DNA from 2 places in the Priestia sp. FSL H7-0729 genome. Region 2 is predicted to be linked to the other one. Evidence: predicted binding sites of a transcription regulator. Region 2 holds the regulator's gene; the other holds the start of a gene.
The links. Region 2 encodes CtsR, which represses protease genes until heat stress. Its sites were predicted from a motif close to ATGGTCAATAAAGGTCAAACA; they were not measured.

Region 1 (4,192 bases), on a different contig from region 2:
AGTTTGTGGGTCGGAAGCTTCTTTCATTACTGCGTTAACTTCTTCAGCAGTAACTTTTTTACCCAGAACAGTTACGAGCTCAGTCAGGGAACCAGTAGCTACTGGTACACGTTGAGCTGCACCATCCAATTTTCCTTGCAGTTCTGGAATTACCAGACCGATTGCTTTAGCAGCACCAGTTGTGTTAGGGATGATGTTTTCAGCTGCTGCGCGAGCACGACGGAAGTCACCTTTAGGGTGTGGAGCATCCAAAGTGTTTTGGTCGCCAGTGTAAGCGTGAATTGTAGTCATCAAACCTTGAACGATTCCGAATTTGTCTTGCAGCGTTTTTGCCATAGGTGCCAGGCAGTTTGTTGTGCAAGATGCGCCGGAGATTACAGTTTCAGTACCGTCGAGGATTTCATGGTTTACGTTGTAAACGATGGTTTTCATGTCGCCAGTAGCTGGTGCGGAGATAACAACTTTCTTAGCTCCACCTTTCAAGTGTTTCTCAGCTGCTTCTTTCGTTGTGAAGAAACCAGTACATTCCAGAACGATATCTACGCCCAGGTCGCCCCAAGGAAGTTCTTCCGGGTTACGGTTAGCCAATACTTTAACTTCTTTGCCGTTCACTTTGAAGAAGCCATCGTGTACTTCAACATCGCCATCGAAGCGACCTTGAGTTGTATCATATTTGAGCAAATGAGCCAGCATTTTAGCGTCAGTCAAGTCGTTGATTGCTACTACTTCAATGCCCTCTACATTTTGAATACGGCGGAATGCCAAGCGTCCAATACGTCCAAAACCGTTAATACCTACTTTAATCATGAGTAAGTTCCTCCCAAGTTTTGATTAATTTTTTTATGAAACTTATATATTCAAGACAGACGGTAAAGTCCGTCAAGACAACAATAGTTGTACTGCACAATAAACCCTATTCCATTTCAGCAACGATGACTTCGGCAGCAGCCTCATCAATAATCAGAATATCTTCCTGACCAAATCGTAACACGGAATGTATAGCAGCAGCTTTGCTTTTGCCACCTGCAATTCCAATCACGACATCAGTTCGTTCAATATCCTGAAGTCGCATTCCCAGTGTAAGCATGGTATGTACCACCTTACCCTGATCGTTAAAGTAATAACCGAAAGATTCAGATACGGCTCCTTGCTCCTGAAGTTCATCTATGATCTCCGTCGCAAGTTTACGTCTTGTCGCCATCTCCACGGCATCACCAATGCCATGAATAACAATGCGCGATTGCCGAATCAGCTGCAGAATCTCCTGAACACTGGGGTCCTGGATTAATGATTCATAGGCATGATCACTTAGCAAATCCGGTACATGCAGGAGTTTGTATTGCGCTCCTACCCGTTTTGCCATTGTAGATGCAATCGTATTCGCCTGAATTTCAAGGCTTTCTCCAAGTCCACCGCGTGCCGGTACGAACCAGACACCTTTGAGCGATGTTGGCGGAGTCAGTTGCTCTGCGACTTCAGCCGTTGTTGATCCGCCAGTAACGGCCACAACGTCGTTGTCACTCATGATATTGCCAAGAGCCTTCGCTCCGGCTCTGCCCAGTTCCCTTTTGGCAAATGGAGAAACATCCGAATCACCAGGAACCACAACTACCTTTTGCAGACCGTAGGCTTGCTTGATGCGCTCTTCCAGCTCGGATAATCCGAACAACTCTTTGGCTACGGGCTCTAACTGCTGCAGCAAATCATACCCTGCCTCGCTGATCTTCATTCCTGCACTGTCAATTTCAATAAGTCCCTGAGCCTTTAACAGATCGGTCTCAGCCCTCAGAACCCGCTCGGTCATCTGCATGGAATTAGCTAACGTTCTCCGTCCGATCACATCCGATAACATGATCTGTTGCAGAATCGTATACCTCTTTTTCAAGACATCCATGAGATCAGGCAGAAGCTGCTTTTGTACTTCTAAAATCGTTCGCATGCTTTCCACTCCCGCAAGTTCTCGTTCCAAGCTCTCTTTCGTGGCCCTAAAACGTCCCGGGTTAACTTTTTAAGTCCCACGTCTATTCTACCTAAAACTGACGTGACATGCAAGTGTTTCAACGTCTTATTTCGACACGCATTCAGCGTTTGTACGCGCCTAATTTCACAATCCCAGACTTCCATGATCAAGGACTAGCTCACGCATACCATATATAGAAGAAACGAATGAATTCCGTCTACATATCGCCCAGAATCGCATTTCTTACGGCGTGTCCAAAACCTCTAATAGCATTTACTTAAATGCACTCTTTATCCACTCTTCTTCATCATGATCATTTTTGGCTTAATCCAAACTACATCTACAATGAACTGCTTGCAAATAAATATCTCATGAGCTATAATCATTATTGCTGTCACATAATGTGCGCCCGTGGTCCAATGGATATGACGTAGGCCTCCGAAGCCTGAGATCCAAGTTCGATTCTTGGCGGGCGCGCCACTTTTTATTTAACAGCTCATAACCCTTTTAACCAATGAAACCGGAAAGGTTTCTTTTTTTTGCAAGTTAGTTTGACTTTCTTTGACTTTTTGTTTGGAATTGTTTATTATGTGGGTAATACGGTAACAGTTTAAGTATAAACACCAATAACATTTACATTTCCGAGGAGGTTTTTCACGTGAGTTTTATTCCTATGGTCGTTGAACAGAGCAACCGGGGTGAGCGCGCCTATGACATCTATTCCAGATTGCTGAAGGATCGTATTATTTTCCTTGGTAGCGATGTTAATGATGTTGTGGCTAATGCAATTATGGCACAGATGTTGTTCCTGGCTGCGGAAGATCCGGAGAAAGACATTCACTTATACATCAACAGCCCAGGCGGATCGATTACAGCCGGTATGGCCATTTACGATACAATGCAATTCATCAAACCGGATGTATCTACCATCTGTGTAGGTATGGCGGCTTCCATGGGTGCATTCTTGCTGAATGCCGGTGCAAAAGGGAAACGTTTTGCGTTGCCTAACAGTGAAATCATGATTCACCAACCACTTGGTGGTGCTCAAGGTCAAGCTACCGACATCGAAATTCGTGCTCGCCGCATCCTGAAAATGCGTGATACCTTGAACCGCATCATCTCTGAGCGTTCAGGTCAACCGTTGGAGAAGATCGAGAAAGATACAGATCGTGACTACTTCATGAGTGCTGCTGAAGCTGCCGATTACGGTATCATAGATAAAGTTATTGAAAACGTAGGTTCCCAAGGCATCTAATTTGCTGCCTGGAGGCAAGCGGTAACTTCACAGGGCGGGCTTCACCGATATAGGTGAGCCCGCCCTGTGCTATTTTCAACTAAACAGGCAAATATCACAACCGTTAGTGGAGTGCGTTGCCTGAATAAACAAGAATCCCCTCTCATCCTGCTTTGACGGGGGATTCTTGTTTATTATTTTTCATGAGAAGAATGTGATATAAGTGCTCTTGCTTAAAAGTTACCCTACGCGAACTTACTTGTCTGATGTTACGTTGCTAAACGGCTCTGTGCCCTTAGGCAGAACTTCCTTGTAAGTGAACTTCATTTCAGGAAAGCCTTCCGCGTACGCTGTATATTCATACAACTGGAAGAACACAACTACGCCCGTTGGTGTCACATAGAAATCCTGGTCTTTATTTAACCCTTTGTAACCTTCCAGGTATCCACCGCGGGCTTTCAGCTGCTCTCCCACTTTTTTACCCAACGTCTCGCGCATGGTTTTGTTATTTTGCAGCACATCATCTAACGTAAGTTCCTTGCCTGTGTCCAGTGCAAAGGTGTGGCCGGTACGAGTCGTCATGCCATGTGCTCCTGCATAGTCCTCATAACGTTGAGTGATCAAACCTAGCACACCGTTCTCATTGTAGGTCACGACATACGAAGTTTCAAAAGCATAAGGACGGTTGGCTGTTGCCCCGCCAAATTCAGTGGTTTGTTTTTTGAAAGCGGCAACAGCCGTGTCCACTTCATCTTTGAGCACTTTGTTGATCGCTGCTTCGGCCTCTTTGCTCGCAAGTCCACTCACCTGCGGATATTGTACATCCACCTCCGCATTTTTAACTGTCACATTTACTTTTGTCGATTTTACCTGCACATTATTTTGTTTCACTTTGCTTAGGGTTAGTGTTTTTGTTTTGGCATCCCAGCTGCCCTGTACACCCAGATAGTCTCTCATTGCCGAGAACGGGATATATAATCGACCCTGAATCAATTTTG
Region 2 (4,192 bases):
ATAACCGTCGTATTCTTCATATCATTTTTGTTTGCAGCCGTGCTGCGAATAAATTCATTTGGCATTCGTACATGCCTTATTATATAAAAGCCGCAATGCGGCATGAAACCATAATTCAATACAATATCAGGCTAAGCTAGGACTGCTTCGCTGCGTTGATCGTATCACGGATCAACTGAGCACGATAGATGTCACGCTCATCAGTGCGCATATCTTCGCCATATGTTTTCTGCAAAAATCCCGGCTGTGTCATCACATTCAACTCATTCATTACCGTGATAGACAGTCCATCCAACAAGCCGAGATCCACGCCAAGGCGTACATCCGATAAGCGCTGTGCAGCTTCCTTGGAATCTACAATAGCTGCATGAGACAATATGCCGTAAGAACGCATGACACGATCCGTGATTCGAAGTCTGGAATCCGTAATTAACCGTTCTCTGGCTGTACGTTCATGACCAATCATCTGTAAAACAACACCATGCAGGTTCTCAATGACTTCCTGTTCGGTCTGCCCCAGTGTAATCTGATTCGAGATCTGGAACAGGTTCCCCATAGCTTCGCTGCCTTCACCGTATATTCCTCTTACAGTCAATCCCACTTGGGAAACTGCGGTTAAAATACGGCCAATCTGTTGCGTCATCACCAAGGCAGGCAGGTGCATCATGACAGATGCTCTGACACCTGTACCTACATTCGTAGGACAGCTGGTTAAGTATCCTCTGCGATCATCAAAAGCATAATCCACGTGCGCTTCAAAAGCATCATCTATTGCGGAGGCTTTCTCCCAGGCTTCTTTCACCTGGAACCCCGGATAGAGGCACTGGATACGAAGATGATCCTCTTCATTAATCATAATACTGACAGACTCATCCTCACTGAGAATAACCGCACCATTCCTGGATTCATTCGCAAGACTTGGACTGATGAGATGTTTCTCCACCAGCACCCGTTTGTCGAGTTCGTCAATATCGATTAGATCCAAAGTATGAAAATCTCCAAAGGCATGAACGTCATCGTATTGAAGTACTTCGCTCAGCTTATTCAGCACCTCTTCCGATTGCTCATTAGAAGCCAGCATCGGAAACGGAACATGCTGAAGGTTGCGCGCAATCCGGACACGGCTGCTAATGACGATTTCGGAATCAGCCGCATCACTGCGCATCCAGTCGCTGAGCGCCTTCTCTGTAAAGCGCAGATTAGGCATTACGCATCCCTCCTACTCATGACAAACTTTACTCCTGAGCTATTCCTTTTTCAAGTCCTCTGATTTGGTCGCGGATCTGAGCTGCCTCTTCAAATTCCTCTTGGGCGATGCTCTCTTGGAGCTCACGCTTCAAATCAGCAATTTGCCGTTTCACCTTGATGCGACCACCAGCTCGTGCAGGTACTTTACCTACATGGGACGTACTCCCATGAACCCGCTTGAACAAAGGGTCCAGACGGCTGTCAAAATATTTATAACATGAACTGCAGCCAAATCGGCCTATCTTGCTGAATTGTGCGTACGTCATACCACACTCTTCACACTGAAGTGCTTTTGCAGGTGGTGTTCCTGCCGATCCACTTTTGCCGGCTGGATCAAAATCAAGCAACCCTGACAACAAGTTGTGAATGGAAAACCCGCCTGCTGTTCCAGGGATCATCTCCCCTTTTTCACGGGCACATGACTCACAAATATGGAATTCCGTCTTCTCTCCATTTACGATCTTCGTAAAATGAAGTGTCGCCGGACGTTTATTGCATTCTTGGCACAGCATATTGATGTACCTCCTTTGACCCCGATAGTTTTCATTTACCGAGCAAAGATATTAACATCGCCTTTAACATTCTGGCACGAATTTGATCCCGGTAAGGAAGTTTGACTAATATAACCTCTCTAGATACAGCAGCTCGCATCAACCCGGCTTCCCGCTTGCTCAAGAAACGTGCTTCTTCCAATTGATAAATCAGACCTTCGGCAGCTGTCTGCCCGATCTCATCACCAATACTATGGTGCAAATGGTTATGCAGAGCTGATTGGGCCGGTAATTCAATGCGCTGTATGCGAACATAACCACCACCGCCACGTTTACTCTCAACCAGGTATCCCTTCTCAAGTGTAAAACGTGTGCTGATGACATAATTGATCTGGGAAGGTACACATGAGAATTGATCTGCCAGATCATTACGCTGAATTTCAACCATTCCTTCGGGACTTTCATGCAAAATACTCTTCAGATATCGTTCGATAATATCAGAGATATTACGCATCCAATCATCCTCCACTGTCTGAAACGTTAAGTCAATAAGGACCCACACGCCCCCACAGAGTACACCTTCTCTACCCATTTAACCAATCAGGGAAACAGCGAATCTTGCTTCCACAGGTGTCATCAGGAGAGCGAAGGAAGCACGAAGGTCCTTTAATATTCCCTTGATCCTCTGATGAAATGAATTCCGCATATTGGCGATCATGCATCAGATTGTTGAAAGAAAGCTACTTAAGTATTAAACCTTTAGTTGACTTTGACTTTCTTTGACTTTATATACATTATAGCATATTTTGTGGGTTTGCCAAGTGGGGTCACTATTCATTTTTTACGATTTTACACGAAATATTCCCCAGACACAAAAAAACCTCTCCGAAATTGCTGGAGAAGTCCATTTGTCTTTCGTTCACGCCGTATTTCTACATAATCTAATCAAGGTAAAGGAACAGTGGGAAGAATAAATCAGAAGAAATCGAGTAAATAGGTTTCCCTTTTAGGAATAGCTTGTTCCAAAGCCTGAATTACTGTGTTCGGTCCGTGAATCCTTCCGATTTGTGCCATTTCCATTGGTCTGCGATATCCCATCAGCACCGCAGTGAGAGCTTGAATATCTACCTTAATGGTCTGATCATCTGTAATTGGCTCTGATGTTTTCCATATGGACGCCGTTCCGTTCATTGCCACGTTTAATTGCCATACCCCTTCATTCCATGGAGCGTGGGTATCCTCCACCTGTAGAACAATCTGCACCGGTGAGTCCTGGCTTGCAAATGGATATTGGGATATAAACTGCTCTACACTAACGATGCGTGCCATAAAATAAGGTACGATCTCCTGCTGAATCCGTGGGTTATCCAATTGGAAAGCAAGCGTATCACTGGCAGGCGCCTGCAACGTAACTTCCTGAATCATGGAATCATGGTTAGCAATGAAGGTCCACAGTCCTTGCCTAGCCTCTTCATTCAGATGGATGATCTCTTTAATGGTAAACTTATTTTCCTTCACTTCATATAAAAGATAACCTTGTGCTGCATCAGCCTCATCGTAATATACAGCCTTCTGGCTGCACCCACTCACAAGAACTGAGTTCTCCCATCTCGCATCATCCCGAACCAGAGTTCCGTTATAGCGCTCAGCATAAGCACTGTATACTTCCTTTAATATGCTAAGGCCCGGATCCCCACGTCGAATCGTTCCAGGTGTCGCTTTTTTCGAAGGCAAATGAGCTGTAGGTACTTTATAACGTTTAAATTCAACATACGTCTCCCATCCATACTTTCGATAAAAACCAAAAGAGAATGGATGCAAGAACGATATACTTTGTTTGTTACGATTCATTTCTTCCAACGCATGCTTCAGCAGACCCGCTACCCAGCCTTTACGTCTATACTCTGGCCAGGTGGCTACACCCGCAATACCGCCCATCTCGAAAGATCTGCCATGAATATAAGTTTGAAAAGGGATAATGTGAAGTTTGGCTCCTAGCTGCCCGTCCTCATATACACCCCATATATCCTGTGACGAAAATTGACTCCGCCGTTTTTCTTTCTGTTCTTCACTCATTACTACTTGAAAAGCATATTCGGAGAGTGCCATCGCCGGTTCAAAATCATCTACCGTCAATTTTTGAATTTCCATGTTGTCTACACCCCATTCGCTAGAGTTATTATCAATCCAGGTTGTGGCCTAATATCTGATATATGTACCCCTTAGAGTGTGTCAGAGGATTCCCACAAAGTCAAATAAGAGATGCTTTCGCATCCCCTAAAATAAACAAATAAAAACCACCACCGAATATCATCGGCAGTGGTTCTTCGCTTGGCGGCGTCCTACTCTCCCAGGACCCTGCGATCCAAGTACCATCGGCGCTAGAGGGCTTAACGGTCGTGTTCGGGATGGGTACGTGTGGAACCCCTCCGCCATCGCCACCAAACGCATAG

Region 1: a site for CtsR is predicted at 2,509-2,529, ahead of clpP (ATP-dependent Clp endopeptidase proteolytic subunit ClpP). Genes of this name have one in related genera too.

What each region holds. Positions count from the first base shown of each region.
Region 1 covers NZ_JBBOTQ010000006.1:37,065-41,256, reverse strand. Annotated here, with positions in the region: gene gap (type I glyceraldehyde-3-phosphate dehydrogenase) at 1-807, opposite strand, end outside; gene MHH93_RS15440 (sugar-binding transcriptional regulator) at 914-1,939, opposite strand; tRNA gene MHH93_RS15435 (tRNA-Arg) at 2,366-2,440, shown strand; gene clpP (ATP-dependent Clp endopeptidase proteolytic subunit ClpP) at 2,619-3,215, shown strand; gene MHH93_RS15425 (stalk domain-containing protein) at 3,450-4,192, opposite strand, start outside.
Region 2 covers NZ_JBBOTQ010000020.1:58,531-62,722, forward strand. Annotated here, with positions in the region: gene mcsB (protein-arginine kinase McsB) at 137-1,207, opposite strand; gene mcsA (protein-arginine kinase activator protein McsA) at 1,236-1,760, opposite strand; gene MHH93_RS26530 (CtsR family transcriptional regulator) at 1,792-2,253, opposite strand; gene MHH93_RS26535 (GNAT family N-acetyltransferase) at 2,715-3,890, opposite strand; rRNA gene rrf (5S ribosomal RNA) at 4,069-4,185, opposite strand.